DNA from 3 places in the Pseudoalteromonas sp. MelDa3 genome. Region 1 is predicted to be linked to each of the others. Evidence: predicted binding sites of a transcription regulator. Region 1 holds the regulator's gene; each other region holds the start of a gene.
What was found. Region 1 encodes LexA, which represses DNA repair genes until DNA is damaged. Its sites were predicted from a motif close to TACTGTATNNNNATACAGTA; they were not measured.
Positions count from the first base shown of each region.

Region 2: the regulator LexA is predicted to act here: its motif matches at 5,667-5,686, upstream of dinB (DNA polymerase IV).
Region 3: the regulator LexA is predicted to act here: its motif matches at 3,236-3,255, upstream of uvrD (DNA helicase II).

Region 1 is NZ_PJBR01000089.1:8,296-15,851, forward strand. It holds gene ctaD (cytochrome c oxidase subunit I) at 1-1,455, opposite strand, end outside; gene coxB (cytochrome c oxidase subunit II) at 1,455-2,597, opposite strand; gene lexA (transcriptional repressor LexA) at 3,081-3,698, opposite strand; gene CXF89_RS15125 (PaaI family thioesterase) at 3,866-4,306, shown strand; gene CXF89_RS15130 (hypothetical protein) at 4,307-4,687, opposite strand; partial or broken gene CXF89_RS15135 (hypothetical protein) at 5,001-5,726, shown strand; gene CXF89_RS15140 (chaperone modulator CbpM) at 5,802-6,122, opposite strand; gene CXF89_RS15145 (DnaJ C-terminal domain-containing protein) at 6,122-7,090, opposite strand; gene CXF89_RS15150 (endonuclease) at 7,322-7,556, shown strand, end outside.
Region 2 is NZ_PJBR01000012.1:18,657-26,212, reverse strand. It holds gene CXF89_RS04600 (hybrid sensor histidine kinase/response regulator) at 1-1,882, shown strand, start outside; gene CXF89_RS04595 (fumarylacetoacetate hydrolase family protein) at 1,902-2,522, shown strand; gene CXF89_RS04590 (ABC transporter substrate-binding protein) at 2,473-3,396, opposite strand; gene CXF89_RS04585 (aldo/keto reductase) at 3,513-4,565, opposite strand; gene CXF89_RS04580 (acyl-CoA thioesterase) at 4,575-5,009, opposite strand; gene dinB (DNA polymerase IV) at 5,702-6,754, shown strand; gene CXF89_RS04570 (M17 family metallopeptidase) at 6,884-7,556, shown strand, end outside.
Region 3 is NZ_PJBR01000241.1:1,358-8,913, forward strand. It holds gene cysQ (3'(2'),5'-bisphosphate nucleotidase CysQ) at 1-288, opposite strand, end outside; gene nudE (ADP compounds hydrolase NudE) at 281-853, opposite strand; gene yrfG (GMP/IMP nucleotidase) at 915-1,562, shown strand; gene CXF89_RS20200 (dUTP diphosphatase) at 1,578-2,201, opposite strand; gene CXF89_RS20205 (YacL family protein) at 2,307-2,675, opposite strand; gene CXF89_RS20210 (hypothetical protein) at 2,792-3,016, opposite strand; gene uvrD (DNA helicase II) at 3,320-5,485, shown strand; gene CXF89_RS20220 (tRNA(Met) cytidine acetyltransferase TmcA domain-containing protein) at 5,463-7,532, shown strand.

The DNA.
Region 1 (7,556 bases):
AAACAACAATTGCGATAAACCAAAGGCAAATCCACCAATACTTATGATTGCGTTAAAGTCGGCAAATTGAAGTGCATAATCGGGAATTCGACGCGGCATACCGGCAAGCCCTACAAAATGCATAGGAAAAAACAATACGTTCACACTCACCAGCGATAGCCAAAAATGCCATTTAGCTAGCGTGATATTAAACATATTGCCCGTCCACTTGGGCAGCCAGTAATAGGCCCCCGCCATTATCGAAAATACAGCCCCTGTTACTAATACATAATGAAAATGCGCCACTACAAAATAAGTATCGTGGTACTGAAAGTCAGCAGGTGTAATTGCCAGCATCAACCCCGAAAAGCCACCTAAGGTAAACAGCACAATAAACGCAATACTAAAAAGCATTGGCACTTCAAAAGTTATTGAGCCTTTCCACATTGTGGCAACCCAATTAAATACTTTTACTCCTGTAGGTACCGATATAAGCATGGTCGCGTACATAAAAAACAACTCGCCAGCGACCGGCATCCCAGTGGTAAACATATGATGAGCCCATACAATAAAGCTCAATAGTGCTATGGAGGATGTGGCGTATACCATTGAGGCATAGCCAAAAAGTTTTTTACGAGAAAAGGTAGGTACTATTGTAGATATAATGCCAAAGGCAGGAAGAATCATTATGTATACTTCGGGATGACCAAAAAACCAAAAAATGTGTTGGAACATCACCGGGTCGCCACCGCCTGCGGCATCAAAAAAGCTGGTCGCAAAATACTTATCGGTAAGTACCATAGTGACAGCCCCTGCAAGCACTGGCATTACCGCTATTAATAAAAAGGCAGTAATTAACCACGTCCATACAAATAAGGGCAACTTCATCCATGTCATGCCTGGGGCACGTAAGTTCACTATAGTTACAATCACATTGATTGCGCCCATTATTGAGCTAATCCCCATAATATGTACGGCAAATACAAACAATGCAGTATTGTCATTACTGTATGTTGTAGACAGTGGTGCATAAAAAGTCCAGCCAAATGCAGGACCCCCACCAGGCATAAATAACGATGCCAATAGGATTAAAAACGCAAACGGTAAAATCCAAAAGCTCCAGTTATTCATTCTTGGCAATGCCATATCTGGCGCGCCAATCATGAGTGGTATCATCCAGTTAGCAAGGCCTGTAAAGGCCGGCATAACCGCACCAAACACCATAATTAAACCATGCACTGTGGTCATTTGATTAAAAAAGTGAGGATCGACCAACTGTAAACCTGGTTGAAATAATTCAGCTCTGATCACCATGGCCATTCCACCACCAATTAAGAACATGGTCAGCGAAAAAATTAAATATAAACTACCTATATCTTTATGATTAGTTGTGTAAAGCCAGCGTTTAAAACCCTTAGCTGGGTGATGAGCATGATGAGCTTCATTGGCGTTAGGTTGTTCTACTATGCTACTCATTAGTTCGCCTCCACTTTGGCATCAAGTGCTGCCTGTATTTGACTCGGTTGAATAACATCACCCGTATCATTACCCCACGCATTACGTTTATAAGTAATAACCGCTGCTAATTGCTTTATAGATAACTGTTTGGCAAATGCTTGCATTGCCGTACCGGGTCGCCCATGGATAACTACATCAATGTGATCTTTTATATCGCCAAGCACTATAGGGCTGCCTTTAAGTGCAGGAAATACACCCGGTAACCCCATGCCAGTAGGCTGATGACATGCAGCACAATTGGCCATATATACTTGTTCGCCTAAAGTCATTAATTCTTCTTTTGGGAGGGTTTTATCAAGTAATGCGGCATCTGCTAATGCTGCTTTTTGTTTAGCTTGCTTTGCATCTGCAAGCCACGTTTTAAAATCAGCCTCAGATTTAGCGACCACCACAACGGGCATAAAGCCATGATCTTTACCACACAACTCAGCACATTGGCCTCGGTAAGTACCTTCTTCGTTTATGTTCGTCCATGTTTCGTTTATAAAGCCGGGATTCGCATCTTTTTTAACTGCAAAATCAGGTACCCACCAAGAGTGAATAACATCGTCAGAAGTCATTAAAAATCGTACTTTTTGATTTATTGGCAGTACGAGAGGTTTATCAACCTCAAGTAAGTAGTTAGGATTTTTATCTGCAAGATTCGCTATTTCATCTTGCGGGGTAGATAAAATAGAGTAGAACTCTACATCTTCACCCATATATTCATAATGCCATTTCCATTGCGAGCCTGTAATTTTAATAGTGAGATCAGCTTTGCTGGCATCTTCCATTGCAATTAGGGTTTTAGTGGCTGGTACTGCCATAGCAATTAAAATAACAAACGGGATTGCAGTCCAAAGTATTTCTACTTTAGTGCTTTCGTGAAATTGGGCAGGTACAGCCCCTTTAGATTTGCGGTGATGAATAAGTGCCCAAAACATAATTGCGAACACTATCACCCCAATCACACAACATATTATAAATATGGTCATGTGCAGCTGATATACATTATTGCTTATATCGGTTACGCCTTTGCGCATATTGTATTGGCTGTTTGCCAAAACTGGGTGCGAAAAAACACATAATATAAGCCACAAGGTAGAGGTCAGTTTACCCATGTGACGGCTCCTTTGATGCTATTGCGAATGCAAAGCGAAGAGGCATACGGCTTAAACGCCAATTCGTTATTTTTATTTTTTTAGTCAATCTCATTTAATATTGATTGGTTTTGCTGCGCCAACAACGTGTTTGTGTATATTGTGTGTTCTCAAAACTAAAAAGCTGTGAGTTATTATTAGCTCAGCACATTAATAATTAGCTAAAAAATGAACAACAAGCAAGTTTTAGTATAAAAAACAATCAGGTGATATTGAGTAATTAATAAAAAATCAGTAACCAACTAGGTAACAGGAAGTTCAAAAGATGAGCAAAACAAAGGGGTTTAACGCATTCGGAGGAGGAAAATATAAGTGCAAAAAAGTTTACAGCTTAAATTGTCAGTGAGCTATTTATGCCCTATTTTTAGTGCGAATTTAAAACAGGAAATGCGTACTAATTAGTACGCATTTATAAAACTGCTTGTTTAAAAGCTATTTTTAAAGTCACATCCAATCAGCGTTTCTTATAACGCCAACGGCTAAGCCTTCAATATTAAAAGACTCATTCTCAAGATCTACTTCAATAGATTCAAAATCGTCGTTTTCAGCATGAAGTAATACTTTACGACCCGCTTTCTCAAGACGTTTTACAGTTACGTCTTCGTCTAGGCGGGCAACAACAACTTGCCCGTTTTCAGCGGTTTGAGTACGATGTACAGCAAGTAAATCACCATCCATAATACCAATATCTTTCATGCTCATACCGTTAACGCGTAGTAAAAAATCTGCAGCCGGTTTAAACATTAATGGATCGATTTTGCAGTGACTTTCAACGTGCTCTTGCGCCAAAATAGGTGAACCAGCAGCAACACGCCCTATAAGCGGTAAACCTAATTGTTCTGGCTCTTCTTCTTCAATTAATTGAATACCACGGCTTGCACCTGGTTTCATTTTAATTGCGCCTTTTTTAGCAAGTGCTTTTAAATGTTCTTCAGCAGCATTGGCACTTTTAAAACCTAATGTTTGCGCTATTTCAGCACGTGTAGGAGGCATACCAGTGTCTTTAATAAAAACTTTAATTAGTTCGAGTATTTGAGCTTGGCGGTTCGTTAATGGTCGCATACAACTGGTTTTCCATACAGTACATTTAACTGTGAGTATATACAGTTAAATAAAAATCGCAAATTTAAATTAAGCCTTAAAATAGCCAAAGTAATTTCACTTGTGTACATTTTAGGGATATAACTAAAGCTAGGTTTATAAATGATTAAAAAAGCAAAGGAGTCATTATGAGTATTTGGTACCAGCCCATCACTTTAGAGCTGTGCAAGCAGTTAGAACAAGGCATTGATGGCCAAGGAACATTAATGAAAACCATGGGAATAGAAGTCACTGAAATTGGTGATGATTACTTAGTAGCCACTATGCCGGCAATTCCTGAGCATCATAACCCAATGGGAATGGTTCACGGCGGTGCTAACGTTGTACTTGCCGAAACAGTTGCCAGCTATGCAGCTAACTTTGTTGTCGATTTTACAAAATTTTACTGCGTGGGGCAGGAAATTAGCGCAAGTCATTTAAAAGCATCTCGCAACGGCACTTTAACAGCAACGGCAAGAGCGTTTCATATTGGCAAACGTAGTTCAGTGTGGGAAATAAAAATTACAAATAGCCGCAATGAGCTGTGCTGCGTATCAAAAATGACCGCAGCAGTCGTAGAGCGAAGGTAGTTACTTTTCGATTGGGTAAATTGTAATTTCCATACCCGCACCAATCGCAGATATACGTAGTAATGTATCTGCATCTAAGGCTTGATTAAAGCACTTAGGGGAAGTGCCTGATTCAAAACCAATATCAAACGTTCTACGTGAACAGCTTAACCATTGCTTTAGCGCGTTACGCGAACACGATTCAATAAGCTCACATATATGGTTTATTGCTTTGTCAGGCGTGTTTACTACACCTGTTGCTTCAATACGCGCTAATTGACGGTATTCGTCTTTGTCATAATGTAAAATCGTCGCGACTTTTTTCAAGTCTGCCACTAGCAAACTAATATCTTGCTTTGATTCAAGCTCAAGATCTACATTTAAAAATTGAATTTCCGACATCGTTTCGTATTTATCCTCTAATAATTTCATTGCAAACTTTAACGCAGTTTTACCGTTATACCAAATCAACTATGCTCTATTAACCACTTTATATAGATATTTCGCAGCTTTTAAGTATTTTTTAGCGTTTAAAGCTAGCTGGATATCAAACACTCAGCTCAATTAAACAAATAAGTCATGTTAGCAATTTAAGTGTAATCTTTTTTATTTTTAAATGATTACAGTAAGCTATAGTTTAAACTGCGACAAAATGTCGCAGTAACTAATCCCATTAATGTAATAAACTAGCCTCTAAAAATAATAAGACTAAAACATGAATAAAAAAATATTTAAGTATGCTCGCAAGTTACATAAATGGCTCGGTTATTTGCTCACATTACAAATTTTAGCTTGGCTATTAGGCGGTTTAGTCATGAGCGCTATTCCTCTTGATAAAGTTCATGGGGAGCATCTTGCAACACGTACTCTTAATAACCCATTTACGCAGGCTGATTATGTTGCCTCCCTTAACGATATTGCATCTCAGGTGGTTAATCCAACATAAATAATTTTTGAGAACTTTTTAACCACACCTATAATTACAGTAATAAATAAAGATGAACAGCAAAGCTTTAACGGTATAACAGGCCGGCCTTTTGAGCCGCCAACTAAAATACAAATTACCGCAAATGCTAAAGCACACTTACTTATTGATGCTCAAGTGACAAGCGCTGTACTGCTAAAGCAAGGTATGCGAGAAGTTGGATATAAAACCAATGTTTGGCAGGTACAATTTGACGACACATTTAACACAACACTGTATTTGTCAGAAAATAACGGTAAAGTTATCACCGTTCGCAGCACACTATGGCGAATTTTCGACTTTTTTTGGATGTTACATATTATGGATTACGATGAGCGAGAGGATTTTAATAATCCGCTGCTTATTAGTTTTGCAGCAACCAGCGTACTTTTTTGCCTAAGTGGAATATTACTACTTATGCAAAACATACGACTAAAACGATTTATCCGAATTAAAAGTAAGAATAAATCAAAGTAGTCATATTGGTTTTTAAGAACTAGCGCACTCTCACCAAAGAGTAAATAAGCCCTAGGAAGTACCCAAGGGCAGATTTTATTCCAAGTGTTTAAATCGACTCAAATGTCGCTTTAACATTTCGTTTTCGAAAATCAACTCATCACGCTCATCCAGCAATTGTAAAACTAAAGCTATTGCCGACCAATCTAACGAAAAGTCATGTTGAATACGGGCCGCTTTTTTAACTAAGGTCACTGCAGATACCGTAAATTGCCACTGCGTAACATGCTTCCCCTCAATTGGAACCGCAATATTGTGCTCAACTAGCTCATATAAAATTGCTTCGCTAATATCACTACTCAAACATAGCTCTTTGCTAGTAAGTAAATCATCTTTTTGTGTCACGATAATTTGCATTATGGCTTGCTCCAGTTATTACGGGGATCAAAGTGAGCTTTTTCGGCTAATTCTTCCCAAAGTTTTTTACTGGTATCATCAACAGATGTTGGATTAACAATTTTAAGCACAGCAAATAAATCACCTTTGGCTTTTTTACTCATTAATCCCTTACCTTTAATACGCAAGCGTTGACCAGACTGACTATTAGATGGAATAGTTAATTGGATTTTGCCTGCCAACGTAGGTAAATTTATTTTTGTACCAAGAGCCGCTTCCCATGGTGCAAGAGGGACGACTATATTTAGGTTATGACCTTCAACATCAAATAATGGGTGGGGCACTAAACTAATTTGTAAGTACAAGTCGCCATTTTGCCCGTTCGCTGACCCTAATCCGCCTTGCCCTTTTAGTCGAATTCGTTCGCCATTTACTGAACCTGCGGGAATTTTCACTTTAAGTGATTTTTTAATTTCAGAGACACGACCACTACTATCTCGCTGCGGTAACATAAACTCAACAGGCTTAACGGTATCAACTAAAGTCTCTTCAAGAAAAATCGGGAACTCTATTTCCACATCTTGTCCTTTTTGCGCGCGAGCGGCGTTACTTCTGCTCTGCCCGGAACGATTGAATCCACCGGCGCCGCCAAACATTGAATTAACAAAATCAGAAAACTCTTGATCGGTTTGAGGATCGCTTTGCTGATAATTACTTTGCGATGAGGCATTGTTACCACCATAATTACCTTGCTGTTGACGAGCACGATTTTGTTGATGACGACGTAACTCGTCGTATTTAGTGCGTTCTTCTTTGTTATGAATGACTTCGTAAGCTTCTGCTATTTCTTTAAACTTATCTTCTGCTTGAGGCTCTTTGCTTACATCTGGGTGATATTTTCTGGCTAATTTTTTATAAGCTACTTTAACCGCTTTATCGTCTGCATCAGGCGATATTCCGAGCACTGCATAATAATCAACAAATTTCATTTGCAATCCAAATCCCCATATTGAGTAAGCTTTAAGCATACTCCTTAACGTATAATCTTGTGTGGTTAAAATACGATAAATAGTAAGAAATAAATGAATAGTGAAAATAACTTTGAATAAAAAATTAATCGGACACTTTTTAGTAATATAAGTGCAGGCCTTAAGTTAACTTTATCTTTTATCTTCAAGGCTTTAAACTGCCTGTTCCTGTAGTTCACATTTGTGATGGATATGACTCGATTTATTCTGGCCTTACTGGCTTGTTGTGTGTGCGTTTCGGTATCAGCCGAACAATTTACCCGTTTTTCAACGGCTAAAAGACATTTAATTAAAACCCTCCCTGACAACGCCAAAAGTATTTACTGCGGTTGTGATATTAAAAAAGAAGGCAAAAAACTCATTCCTGATCCTTCTAACTGTGGTTACATTCCTCGAAATACACTTACCCGCTCAGGCAAAGTAAATG
Region 2 (7,556 bases), on a different contig from region 1:
TTCACACACGTTTAACATTCAATGGATAAGTTCCCCAGAGCAGGCAATTGCAACGCTTAGCAAAAATGAGCACGACATTTGCCTGCTTGATTACCGCTTGGGTGCATCTAATGGTTTAGATGTACTAAAAGAAGCCATTGCTAATGGCTTTAGCGGCCCAATTATTATGCTTACCGGGCAGTCAAACGACGAGTTAGACTCGGCGGCGCTTGATGCCGGTGCAGTAGATTATTTAATAAAAACAGAAATGAGTTCGAGCCGCTTTGCGCGCGCTATTCGCTATGCACTTGCTCGTAAAGATGTTGAAGGTGAGCGAGTAGAGCGTTTAAAAGCCGAAGCCGAAAATCGCTCAAAAGACCGCTTTTTAGCTCATTTAAGCCACGAATTACGTACTCCTCTATCGTCTATTTTAGGTTACACCGAACTGTTAATGCAGAGCGACTTCAGTCAGCAAGCAGAAAATGAACTAGGTGTTATTTATCGAAACGGTAAACATTTATTGAGCCTGTTAAACGATGTGCTCGACTTATCTAAAATAGCCGCCGATAAACTGGAGCTGACCCTAAGCGAAGTTAACCTTGATAGCATGCTTGCCGATGTATACACGCTAATGCGCGTATCGGTGCTAGATAAGGGCCTTACGCTGCGCTTTGAATCTCATCAGCCATTGCCTTTGGTTGCACGACTGGATGCAACAAGAGTTCGCCAAATTTTAATAAACCTAATAAACAATGCAGTTAAATTTACCGATAAAGGCGAAATTGTTGTTAATGCGTGGACGCAATGGGTTGATGATACCGAAATGCTGTTTTTTAGCATTAAAGACTCAGGCATGGGCATTGCCCCTGAAAAACAAGAACTGATATTTAAGCCATTTGAACAAATAGCTGATGTAGAATCACGCTCTGTAGGCGGCGCAGGCTTAGGCTTGGCAATATGTGCTGAATTGTTAGCACGTATGCACGGTGATATTAGTTTGCATTCTGAAATTGGCAAAGGCTCTACGTTTACTATTTCGGTTTACCCAGGTGATATTAGCGAAGTAGAACGACAGGTACTTAATTTTAGTAGTGCGCCGCAACTACAAAGTAAATCGGCTCCATGCAAAGTGCATGGGCGAGTATTAGTAGTTGATGATTTACGTGATTTACGCATGCTAGTTGGTCATATGATCAGTACTTGTGGTGCGCGCGTCGATTATGCCGAACATGGCCAACAAGCGCTTGAAAAAGTGCGTATTGCAGATGCGTATAAAGCGCCTTACGATATTATTTTTATTGATATTCATATGCCTGTAATGGGCGGCAAGGAAGCTACCATAGAGCTTAGAAAAATGGGTTACAAAGGCCCAATAATCGCGCTCACTGCCGCTACTATGAAAGGCATACATGAGGAGCTTGCTGCACTAGGCTTTAACGATGTAATACCAAAACCTGTTGATAGCGCGGCTTTATACCAAAGTTTGCAAGATTATTTGGTAGCGCCAGAGCATGCACCGCAAGCTAAAGATATAAATTGTAGCAATGGCTTAACCGAGAAAAAGCAGCGCTTTTTACTTGTTGAAGACGATCACGATGCTGCGCAAATTACGCAGCTACTTTTAGAAAGCTTAGGTGTTGAAACGGTCATTGCGTCTAGCTGCGCACAATGTTTGCAAATACTTAATCACGACCAGCAATTTAATAAGGTATTGCTAGATATGCATTTACCCGATGGGCGTGGCATTGATTTAGGCCAGCAAATTAATGAGCGATATCCAGAGCTACGCTTGGTGATTGTAAGTGGCGCAGAGCCAGACCCTAGAGAAATAAAAGATTTAAATATTGACCGAGTTTTACTTAAACCTATTAATTTGAGCTTACTTGAAACGCTTATTAGCTAATAACTGAGACATTATTTATATGCATTCAATAAAGTTAGTATCTGAGAAATTAACACCATCAAAAGTAGTCTGTGTTGGTCGAAACTATACCGCACATATTGCAGAGCTAAACAACGAAACACCAGATCAAATGGTTTTATTTAACAAACCAAATAGCGCGATTAAAAATACGTTATTTGCGGCTCATAACGGCGATACACTGCATTATGAAACCGAGCTATGTTTTGTAGTTAAAAATAAAAAATTTGTGGGGGTTGGACTCGGCCTTGATTTAACTAAGCGTACTGTGCAAAGTAAATTAAAAAATAAAGGGCTTCCATGGGAGCGCGCTAAAGCGTTCGACGGCTCTGTAATTTTAACTGATTTTGTAGCGCTAACAGATGCAATGAAGCACTTTAGCTTTGAACTTAAAATTAATAATAAAGTAATTCAGCAAGGCGATACTCATTTTATGCTGCATAACCCGGACTCAATTTTACAAGAAATTAGTGAATTTATGAGCTTAGAAGATGGTGACGTAGTAATGACAGGCACACCGTCGGGCGTAGGTGAGGTAACAGCTAAAAGTATTTTTGCTGTTGCGCTTTATGCTAATGATCAGTGCTTGCTTGAGCATCAGTGGCAAGTAAGTAAAAATTAATAACTTGCTGTTGGTAGTGTTGATCAAAGTCGGCAAAGGTAGTTTTAAGCCAATTATGCTGACTTTGTTGATACTCAGGCGATTGTAGTACATTATTTTTTAGCGCGCGGTTGATTTTTTTAAGCGCTTGCTGTGCAAAATTATTAGGTGCGTTAGCCGCACAACCTATTGCTCCTCGTATAAATTGAATGTCATTTTCTGCAATTGGTACACTCTCTATATTCGTATATTCCCCTTGTTTATTAAAGTAATCGGCCATAAACGGGTAATCAATTGAGTAGTCTAAAAAGCCATGACTCAAGCGTGCTATAACAGCCTGACTTTCATTTTCGCTACTCCAACTTAACGACGATTCTTTATCTTGTTTTGTGTTTTCAATAATTGTATTAATTTTAGTTGTAAATTTACGTGCAGCAGCTTGCCCGTATACGTATTGCGGGTCGGTTAATAAATTAATAAGGTGAATAGGCGAGCCGTGCTTTTCTTCTAATTTGGGCTTTAGCTCTTTAGTCGTGATAATTGAAAATGGGGGATATACCGTTGTTGGATTTGAGTAGTTAAGCAGTTGGTTATTATGTTTTTTATAAATAACACACGGGAAGCATACGCTTTTTCCTTCACTTAAATATTTATTTATACGCTGCTGAGGGACAATTAAGCGGGTATGTTTTACATCTGTTATGGTTTTAATGAGTTGCTCGGTTAGGTTGTCGCAAATACCGCCTTGTGGTGCACTTTCGCTTTTAGCTATATGAAAAGGGGGCGTGTAACTTTGCAGCCAAATAATTTCTTCTAGAGGCTGTAATTTTTGTTCAACAGCATGCGCGTTAAATACAATTAATAGACAAAATGCATAGTATCCGTTTTTCAGCATTGATAAGTGTTCGTTGAATTAAGAAAACTTAATTAAAGTATAGTGTTGGTTGTAGTAGGGTCAAATATTTTAGTTAAAAGCAGCCTTGTTCAAGGCTGCTTTTAACTGGTATATGCTTAATAAGGCATAGGATAGTTTTTAAATATAGTGTTAATCTCACTAAGAATTTCGTCGTTTAACGTGATGTTAAATGCATCAATATCTTCTTTCAATTGGGCTATGTTTGTTGCACCAATAATTGAAGAGGTTACGCCATCTACTTGGTTACACCATGCGAGTGCTAGTTGTGCTGGAGTAATATTGTTTGCATGAGCCAGCTCAACATACTGCTTAGTGGCTTGCTCTGCATTGGGTGTATCTCTAAAAATACCGTTGCGCTGCATGAAGGTCCAACGAGATCCTTCAGGACGGGCACCGTTTAGGTATTTACCCGTTAATAAACCAGCCGCTAAAGGCGACCACGGTAAGTAGGCAATATCTTCGTGTACACATTGCTCTATTAAATACGGCCAGTCTTTAGCGTGCGCTAAGCTAAACTCATTTTGAATAGATACCATACGCGGTAAGTTATGCTCTTTGGCCAAACTTAAAAACTGGCTTATACCCCATGGCGTATCGTCAGATAAACCGCAGTGCTTAATTTTACCTGCTTTAACACATTCATTAAGGCCTTCTAGAATATCAAGCATACTAGCTTGCTGCTCTTGTGTATTTACGTCGGTAAATTTAAGAGTGCCGGGCCATGGTCTGCCAAAGTGAGGGGTAGAGCGGTTTGGCCAATGTAGTTGATATAAATCAATGTAGTCTGTTTGAAGTCGCTTAAGTGAATCGTCTACGGCTTCTATTACCGTTTGGCGCGTAATATTGCCACCATCACGTACCCACGATAATCCATTGCCTGCAATTTTTGTAGCAAGTACCACATCGCTGCGCTTTTGCTGATTACGCGATAGCCAATCGCCAATAATTTCCTCAGTTTTTCCATAGGTCTCTGGAGAGGGCGGTACCGCATACATTTCGGCTGTATCAATAAAGTTTACGCCTTGCTCTAACGCGTAGGCTATTTGTTCATCAGCATCGCTTTGAGTATTTTGTTTACCCCAAGTCATACTGCCCAAACATACTCTTGAAACGTTAATACCACTGCTGCCAAGTGGGCTGTATTGCATGAGAATTCCTTATTGCTCGTCTTGAGAGTAGCTAACTAACGCCGATAAAAGAGGCTCTGCAATGAGGGCTTTTTGGCCTGTTTCAAAATCAAACATAACCACTTTTGAAGTGCCTGTGGTTGTTATAGCGTTTTGTGCGTGACTAAATACGGTGTAATTCATAACAAATCGGTCTGTTTTTATATCAGAAATAGTAACACCGACTGTAAGCGTATCTGGGAATGTAACTGGGCGTTTATAACGAATGTTATTTTCGCTTATTACCGGGCCCACGCCATTAGGGCTTATTGTATCGAACAGATTTATTTTATTTAAGAAGTCGATTCGGGCTATTTCAAAGTAACGTAAATACACTACATTATTTACGTGTTGTAGTGCATCCATATCAGCCCACGCTACGGTGATGTCGGTATGGATAGGGTGCTGATCTTTAAACGTTTGCATTATTTATTGGCCCTTAATTTTAAAGTACTTAGATTATCAACATGGGGTTACGAGCTCAAGGTAATTAATGGCATGTTTTTTTATAAGATGATTGTACCTGTTTAATTTTAGGTCTACAGTTAAATAACACAGACAAACACAGACAAACACAAACACACACAAAGGTAAAAATATGCAGAATATAATTAATTGGTCCTTAGCTTGTTTGGTTTTTATAGCCTCTTTTACCTGTTACGCGATGGGGAATGAATCTGGCGCTATCATTTTAATGTTGGCAGGATTTTTATTTGAGGTTATGTATTGGCTACGTGGTTATAAGAGATCAGAGGACAATAAACACTTTTTTTAATCGTTAACTAGGGCCTGTTGACCTTTCAGGATTAAAATTTGTTCAATCTAGGGGCTATTTAATCGCGGCGCGAGGTTTGTGACCTAGTGGGCTAAGTAAAAACCGAGCAACAAAGAGTAAATTGCCCCTAGGCAGAACCCTTCGGGCAGCGTATGTTTGGCATTTTTGCTACGTTATCGCCTATTTATGGGGAATAACCACACTACATAGGCTCTGCCTTGCCTAAATACCAAACATACTGCTGCAAATTTAACCTCGAAAGATAAACAGGCCCTAGGCTTGCTTATCACATTTGATTCTATAATAATGACTGTATAAATAACCAGTTATTGTTGTTGTGGTGATGAAGAAGTTTATTCACATAGACATGGATTGCTTTTATGCAGCAGTAGAAATGCGAGATAATCCAAAACTTGCATGTGTACCGCTTGCTATTGGAGGCAATAGCCGACGAGGCGTGCTCTCAACCGCTAACTATATAGCTAGAGAATATGGCGTGCGATCGGCTATGTCGAACTATCATGCTAAACAATTATGCCCCGATTTAGTTATTGTCCCAGGGCGCATGGCTGTATACAAAGAAGCTTCAAATCAAATACGTGAAGTATTTAGCCGCTACACAGATTTAGTTGAACCTCTTTCTTTAGACGAAGCCTACCTAGATGTAACAGACAGCACCGCTTGTAAAGGCAGTGCTACACTTATTGCACAGCAAATAAGAGCCGATATTTACAATGCCACCGGGCTCACTGCATCAGCAGGCATTGCACCGATTAAATTTATTGCCAAAATAGCCAGCGACGAAAAAAAACCGAATGGTCAATTTGTCGTTTTGCCTCATGAGGTTGATGACTTTTTAGCGCAATTACCGCTGGGGAAAATTCCGGGGGTGGGTAAAGTAACGCTCGAAAAGCTAAATTTAAAAGGCTTATATACCGGCAAGGATGTACGTGAAAAAGGCGTTAACTGGATGCAGCAACATGTGGGTAATTTTGGTGTGTCGCTTTATCAAAAATGTGCAGGTGAATATGTTGGTAAAGTATCAACAGATCGCATCAGAAAGTCGCTGAGTGTTGAGCATACCTACGAATACAACAAAACAAGTTTGCAAGAGTGCTTAGATGAGCTGCCAAAATTGTTAGACGAATTAGTTTTAAGGCTTAATAAACAGCAATTACAAAACCGTATTAATAAGCTGAGTGTTAAAGTGAAGTTTGCAAATTTTGTAGTGACCTCAGCCGATCAGGCATACCACGAGCTAAACACAGAAATATTTATTCAACTCCTTACTAAGGCCTACCAACGAGGGCTACAACAACCTGTAAGATTACTTGGCATAGGCGTTGGTATTAAAAGCGAGCCAGAACAAAACTTTCAACTTAGTATTCTCGATTAAGCTGTAAAGCCTGTAACTCCAAGTTGCCATTTATTGGCAGGTTGTATAATTAGCCCATCGCACCTTGCTGGTCTTCAATATTTAAATCGACGATAATAGGGGCTTATGTTTTCTAACAGGACTTTATTTATGGCATACCCTCAAGCGGCTAGTGCAAGCCTTGAATGCACATCTCATGATGCGCTTATTATTATTAGTGATGACTTTTCTCTATTACCAAATAACTCATTACGTGATGCTATTTTAGACCAAGCAAAAGTTGATTCTCGTATTGGTAAACAAGTTACTTTATTATTGATTGAAAACAAACGCGTTGTACTTGCGCCAACGGGTCCGTTAAATAGAGATTACGACGATGTTCGCCGTTATTTTGATGCTGCTAAATTAGCAATTAACGAAGCAAAAGCGTCGGGTAGTGTTAACCCTGCATTATTTTTACCAAATTTAAATGGCGATAGCCGTTATCAGCATGCTTTAGAAGTTGCTTATTTAGGCGCTTGCCAAGCCTTATGGCAGCCATTAGAAGCGCGTGAATATCACGGTGAAAGTATTGAACCTATTACTCAAATTGGTTTAGTTGGCGCAAGCGAGCAAACAATTAAAGCTGTTAATGCAATTGCTGCGGGCCAATATGCCGCGCGTGACTTATGTGGCACCGAACCTGAGCGTATGGCTCCACCACGTTTTGCTGATTACTGCGTTGATTTATTTAAAGGCTCAAACATTGCGGTTGACGTAATTGATGATATTGCAGCTATTGATAAAAACTACCCAATGCTAAGCACTGTTGCTCGTGCATCGT
Region 3 (7,556 bases), on a different contig from region 1:
TAAAATAAATTCGCCTGTACCATCCATCGGATCGAGTAACCAATAACGCTGCCAGTCCTGTCTGTCGGCGAGTGCAGGTATAGGTGTTTCTTCCGACATAATTGGGATATCGGGCGCTAAGACTTTTAATCCAGCAACCAGTACGTCATTTGCTGCTAAGTCAGCTTTGGTAACAGGCGTATTATCTGATTTCTCTTGTTGGCCAATATCACCTTTTTTATAAATGGCCATAATTGCATCGCCAGCACGCTCAGCTAATTCAATACACGGTTCGATTAATTTATTCATCGGCAGCTCCAGACGCTAAATACTTATCTAATAATAGCAAAGCTGCAACACTGCGTGCTTCGGTAAAATCTTCTTGGTCTAATAATGACTGCCACTGAGTTAATGGCCACTTAACAACAACAAGCGGCTCTGGTTCGTCGCCAATAAGGGTTTGTGGGTATAATTGCTTAGCAAATAAAATATGCATAGTGGCATTAAAGTAACTCGGCGCCATTGTTACTGTTCTTAATGGTTTAAAATACTCAGCACCAAAGCCAATTTCTTCTTTAAGCTCTCTGTTAGCAGCTTGCTCTGGCGTTTCGCCCGGATCGATTAAGCCTTTAGGAAAACCTAACTGGTAATCGTTTGTGCCCGCACAGTATTCACGTACAAGTAGTAATTCGTTGTCTGCACTTAACGGAACAATCATCACTGCTCCCCGGCCACCGCCGCGAATTCGCTCATACTGGCGCTCTTCGTTATTAGAAAACTTTAGCTCTAAAGACTCCACAGTAAACAGGCGGCTTTTAGCGACAACATTGTTACTGAGGATTTGTGGTGGTGTTGGGTGCTTTTTCTGTGTCATTGGCGTTAATTTGCTATCATGGCAGTTAGTTCAATAATAAACCTTATAAGTTGAAATTCCTATGTTAAATTGGTCAAAAATCGATACCGTTTTGCTCGACATGGATGGAACATTACTCGATTTACATTACGACAGTCATTTTTGGCTTAACGTTATTCCTCAACAACACGCATTAGCAAGGGGCATTAGCCTAGATGCAGCTAAAGCAGATATTTTAAAACGCTATCAAGCTGTGAGCGGTCAAATACAGTGGTATTGTTTAGATTATTGGGAGCAGCAATTAAGCTTGCCTATAATGGAGCTTAAACGAGAGTCTCAGCATTTAATTAAAATGCGCGAAGACGTACCTCATTTTTTAACTGAGCTTAAAAAAGCAGGCAAAGAGTTAATTTTACTTACCAACGCCCACCCTGAGAGTGTCATGCTTAAATTTGAGCATACAGCGATTGATAACTACCTAGATGGCGTAGTGTCGACTCATGAATATGGAGTAAGTAAAGAGCAACAAAGTTTGTGGCACCAAGTACAAAAAGACTTAGGATTTAATAAGCAGCGCACTTTGTTTGTAGATGACAGTGTGCCGGTTTTGAATGCCGCACGAGAATACGGCATTGAGCACTTACTTGCAGTTGCTAACCCAGATAGCCAACAACCACATAACGAAATAGCCGATTACCTAAGTGTTACCGACTATCGTAAGATTATCTAACTCAACTTACGTGACTTAAATTTTTGGGTAACGCGCTTCTAGCCCTTGATATACTAACTTTGCAAAATCTGCATGTTCTGTATCAAGGCTTTTAACTACTTCAACTAAATGCTCGTTATCTTCTTGCCCATTCCATTCTTTAATATAGCTACCATCTTTGTAACCGTGATCTTGGCGGAAAAAGTTTAACGTGTTTTTACCTACGTAGCCGCGATATAAATCATCAATATCCATACCCATTTGCGCCATACAGCCGGCAAAGGCACCTGCATTAAACGTTTTATCTGCAACTGCAGAAGCCGCTAATATCTCTAGTGTTTGTTTAAAGTCATCAGCTTGTTGAGCATTACTAAGCTCAGTTTCAAGTTGCTTTGCTAAGTCTTTATAGCTAGTTTCGCCGTCAATTCTAAGCGATAGACCAAAATGAAAAATATCAACCAACTCTAAAATAACTTGTTCAGTATCTGGTGTTTGTTTTTTCCACCATTTCCAACCATGATGATCCAACATTTCAGCACACTCAACCCAAATAGCGCGGTACCATTCAAACCCTTGAGTAAACCATTGCTCATGTACTTTAGTATTCATGGCGTTTTGCATTTCTAGCATCACTACTAGCTTGTTTAAATTGGCAGACATATCAGTTCCTGTCGTTTTGATTGGCGTAATGTTCGTTGGTGTAATAATACAGATAAAATGCTGATTGTGCATTGCTGTATATTTTTATTAGTGTGCTAGTTATGTTTATCGTGACGTCGTAAACTCATGCCATGAATCAATTAAATCAATGAAATCTTCAAAGCCACAACCACTACTTAAGCCATTTTCTTCAAGCGCTAAATCGTCATCTTGATACGCTATTAGGTCTTCGCTGTCTTGATGAAGCGCATGGGCTTCAAATAATGCTTCGTCTTTCGTTAATATTAAATCTATTTCTTGGCCTTTTAGCGTTAGCGGCTCATAGCTTGAACTCACCGATGCAATAAGCGCTTGCACCATGGCTACTTTGTCTTTGCCTATTTCTTCGTTTAGCCAGCGACCAATAATAGCGTGTTCACTGCTTATTTTAATACGTAGCCCACTAATAGGGTCGCGAATAAATTGATATTCCATAGGGTTTGCCTGTAAATCTTTAATTGCGTAATTATATACGTAAACGCCCGTAAACCACAGGACATATAAAGTAAAATAGCGCCACATGGGCGCTATTTTACTCAACTTGAAAACCGTTAACTTCGCGATCTATAACGCGCTGCGTCAATAATCGACCATAAGTAAATAATAGGCACAAGTACAAAGCCTACAAGCACATAAATTAGTGCGTAACTTATTATAATAGCGAGTGCAAAAAATATAGCCGCTAAAATACGCCCTTGCACTAACTGCCCTAAACCAGGAAAAAATATATTACATAATGCTGCGATTACGTTACCGCCAGAACCTTGATCTGCCATACTAACCTCTGTATTTATTTGATTTTATAATTATTTACTTACACACTTTATGCCAATTTATTAAAGCTTACAAATCAAATAGTTAAATTAGTCTAGATTTAGAGAGTTAGTAAATTTTGCTAACTTTAGGTCAAATTAGCAATTTTTGTTATGTGTTTTCACTTTTTTATTCGCTCAATTAATTAGCAAGTTACTCGTTTTGAACACTATTTTATAAATAGCTGTTTATAAAAACAGTATTTTATTTAGCCTAACAAAAACACCTGTTATACTGCCCACAATATTGATTAAAAAGGCGTAACGATGGACGTTTCACAATTACTCGATGGCTTAAATGACAAACAACGCGATGCCGTTGCAGCCCCACTACAAAACATGCTGGTATTAGCAGGTGCTGGGTCTGGTAAAACACGAGTGTTAGTTCATCGTATTGCGTGGCTTATGCAAGTTGAGCAAGCCTCCGCTTACAGTATTTTTGCAGTTACCTTTACTAATAAAGCCGCTAAAGAAATGCGTGGCCGCGTTGAAGAAACACTGAAAGCGCCTGTAGGTGGTATGTGGATTGGTACTTTCCATGGTTTATCGCATCGTATTTTACGTGCTCATCACCGTGAAGCTAATTTACCAGAAGCCTTTCAAATTTTAGACTCTGACGATCAGCTTAGAATGATCAAGCGCTTATTAAAATCGATGAATATTGATGATAAAAAATGGCCCGCTAAGCAATTTGGCTGGTACATAAGCGCCAAAAAAGATGAAGCACTTCGCCCTAAAGATATCCAAGCATACGATATTAATGAGCAAATGATGCTGCGTGTTTACGCCGCCTACCAAGAGGCCTGTGATAGAGCAGGCCTAGTTGATTTTGCTGAAATATTACTACGCAGCTACGAAGTGTTAAAAAATAACCCTACGTTACTGCGTCATTATCAGCAACGCTTTGCACATATGCTCGTAGACGAGTTCCAAGATACAAATACCATTCAATATGCTTGGTTAAAATTACTTGCTGGCGATACTAACAGCATTATGATTGTAGGCGACGATGACCAAAGCATTTATGGTTGGCGTGGTGCTAAAATCGAAAACATTAAACGTTTTTTAACTGACTTTAGCGCAGAAACCATTCGTCTTGAACAAAACTACCGTTCAACCGCGACTATTTTGAAAGCGTCTAACGCATTAATTCAAAATAACTCAGAACGTATGGGTAAAAGCTTGTGGACCGACGGTAACGATGGCGAGCCAATTTCTATTTATGCGGCATTTAATGAGTTAGACGAAGCACGCTTTGTAAGTAGCAAACTACGAAGCTGGTTAAATGCAGGTAATGCCCTACAAGATGCCGCAATTTTATACCGTAGTAACGCGCAATCTCGTGTACTCGAGGAGGCCATGCTGCAAGAAGGCTTAAAATACCGTATTTATGGTGGTATGCGATTCTTCGAACGACAAGAAATTAAAGATGCGTTGTCGTACTTACGCCTAGTGGGTAATCGTCAAGACGATGCCGCGTTTGAGCGTGTAATTAATACGCCAGCACGCGGTATTGGCGATAAAACATTGAGCCATATACGAGATTGTGCTCGAGCAGAATCGTTACCGCTTTGGTATGCCGCAAAAGCAATTGTAGAACAACAGCACTTATCTGGTCGTGCTTCTGGTGCAGTAAGTAAGTTTGTAGAACTTGTTGAACAAATAGAAGATAAAATTAGCGATCTAACTTTGCATGAGCAAGCCAAGTACACAATTCAAACATCAGGTTTGATGGCAATGTACCAAGCTGAAAAAGGTGAAAAAGGCCGTGCTCGCGTAGAAAACTTAGAAGAGCTAATTAGCGCATGTGACCAGTACGAACTTCCTGAAGACGAAGAATACAGCTCGCCTTTACAAGGCTTTTTAGCACATACATCACTTGAGTCAGGTGAAGGACAAGCAGAAGAGCACGAAGATGCCGTTCAAATGATGACACTTCACTCAGCTAAAGGCTTAGAGTTTCCGTTAGTGTTTATGGTGGGCGTAGAAGAAGGCATGTTCCCTTCTCAGCAAAGTAACGAAGAGTCTGGTCGTTTGGAAGAAGAGCGCCGCCTTTGTTATGTAGGCATGACACGAGCAATGGATAAGTTATACATTAGCCATGCTGAGAGTCGCCGCTTATACGGGCAAGAAAAATACCATAGCCCATCACGCTTTTTACGCGAAATACCTGAGGACTGCGTAGAAGAAATCCGTATTAAAACACAGGTTTCTCGTCCACCTGCCGCCGGGCGTTTTAGCGCATCAGTTAGCCATGCCGCATTTGAAGACAGTGGTTTTAACTTAGGGCAACGAGTTTTGCATGCTAAGTTTGGTGTTGGTACCGTACTTAATTACGAAGGCAGTGGCGCGCAATCTCGCGTACAAGTTAACTTTGACGACCTTGGCAGTAAATGGTTAGTAACGGCCTATGCACGATTACAAGCTGTATAAATCTCACCTAAATGAGTTAGAACAACAACTAGCTGGCGCGTATCATCGTCAGCTAGTGTTGATTACCGGCAGCCCTGCTTGGTGTTATGAATTACTTAACTCATTAATAGATGAAAACAATACACTTGTTGTATCAAAGCAGTGCGCGATTAAAAATTCGTACTGGCCTACTCGCACTCACCAAATTTTAGGGCAAGAATTTGCTCATGCTGTTTATAATGGTTTTAGTGGTTTGCACCCTGATAAACTTGCAGCACTTACCGGCACCGTTAAAGCAGGCGGTATACTGTTTTTATTACTGCCCGAATTAAATGATTTAGCCTTTTGGCAAGACCCCTCATTAAGTACAGTGCAATCACACGGTCAGAGTATTGACTACAGTTTATTTAATAATCGTTTCGCGGCTATTATTAAGCGGTTACCCGCTTTTCATTTTAGTGAACAAAATGGCTGTATTAGTAATCTCGTCAGCTCTGTTACGGATAATAAAATTGATTATCTACCACAGCAAAACTGCGTTGAACAAATAGTAAAAGTAGCTAATGGCCGTGCCAACAGACCTTTACTCATTAATGCTGATAGAGGTAGAGGCAAGTCGGCAGCACTTGGCTTAGCTGCCGCAAAATTGACTGATAAAAAAGTAATTATTTGCAGCACTCAGTTTAAAGCGACCCATAGTAGCTTTAAACATTTAGCCAACGAGCTAAGCCTTCAATACAACGCTGAACATAAACAGCTCGCCAACTTGCACTACGTTGCACCTGACGCGTTATTAAATGCATTACCTGAGTGCGATTTATTACTCATTGATGAAGCTGCCGCGATCCCTGTTCCGTTATTGCTAAAAATGCTAGCTCATTACCCTCGTATAGTATTTGCAAGTACACTGGTTGGGTATGAGGGCAATGGTAGGGGTTACACCATTCGCTTTAGTAACTATATAAAAGCGCACTATAAAGCCTCTAAAGTTGTAACGCTTGATGAGCCACTGCGTTTTGCCAAACACGATCCCCTCGAGAAGCACATTCGCACCTTGCTTGCACTCGATGCACAATATAAAGAGTTAAATAGTGAGCAATTAGAGCAGCCAGTTCATAGCGAAATAACTCAGCAATCCCTTGTAAACAATGAGCCTTTACTGCAACAAGTTATTGCCCTGCTTGCATTGGCTCACTATCAAAGTAGTGTAAACGATTTACGCCAACTACTAGACGCACCATCGCAACGAATATTCATCAGCAAAATTAACAATCAATTAGTTGGTGTATGTTTAATCGCAATAGAAGGTGGTTTAAATGAAGAAATTGCTCTACAGGTTATAAGCGGAGAGCGCCGCCCACAGGGTCATTTAATGGCTCAAACCCTCTCACAACTTAGCTTTGATAATGACTACTTAACACAGTTGAGCGCTCGCGTTGTACGAATAGCGATTGATCCGAGTTCTCACAATATGGGTTTTGGTAAAAAGCTACTTAGCTATTGCGAGTCGCAAGTAAAAAGCCAATGTAGTTGGTTTGGTGCAAGCTTTGGCGCAACAGCGCAGCTACTTAACTTTTGGCAAAAACAAGGGTTTGATACCGTAAAACTGGGTTATCAACGCGATAAAAGCACAGCTGAACATTCAGCGCTTGTGGTTAAATGCTTAAGCAATAAAAGTGCAATTATCCAACCTTTGAAAAAGCAGTTTAAAAACGACTTTTTTTATGCTCTTTTGACACATTTTAAAACACTAGATTGGCAACTTGTAAGTATTTTAATTGAAGGATTTAGCGATGAGTTAGTAAGCCCCGAGACTCGCGAACGATTAGCCTTGCTCGTAAACAGTAACTTCACTCAATTTAATATCTCTGCGACTCTCTGGCAGGTAGTGAATCAGTCTCCTTCTTGTATGTCTCAATTAACAGAGTCTGATAAACAACTTTTAATAAAGTTAGTGCTGCAAAATGAATGTAATGAAAAAGTGATTCAACACTTAGGTTTATTAGGAAAAAAGCAGCTTGAGAATCAATTTAAACGTGCCGTAAAAAACCTCACTAGTGCCATCTAATAACTCCTAGTTACCTATCTCTAT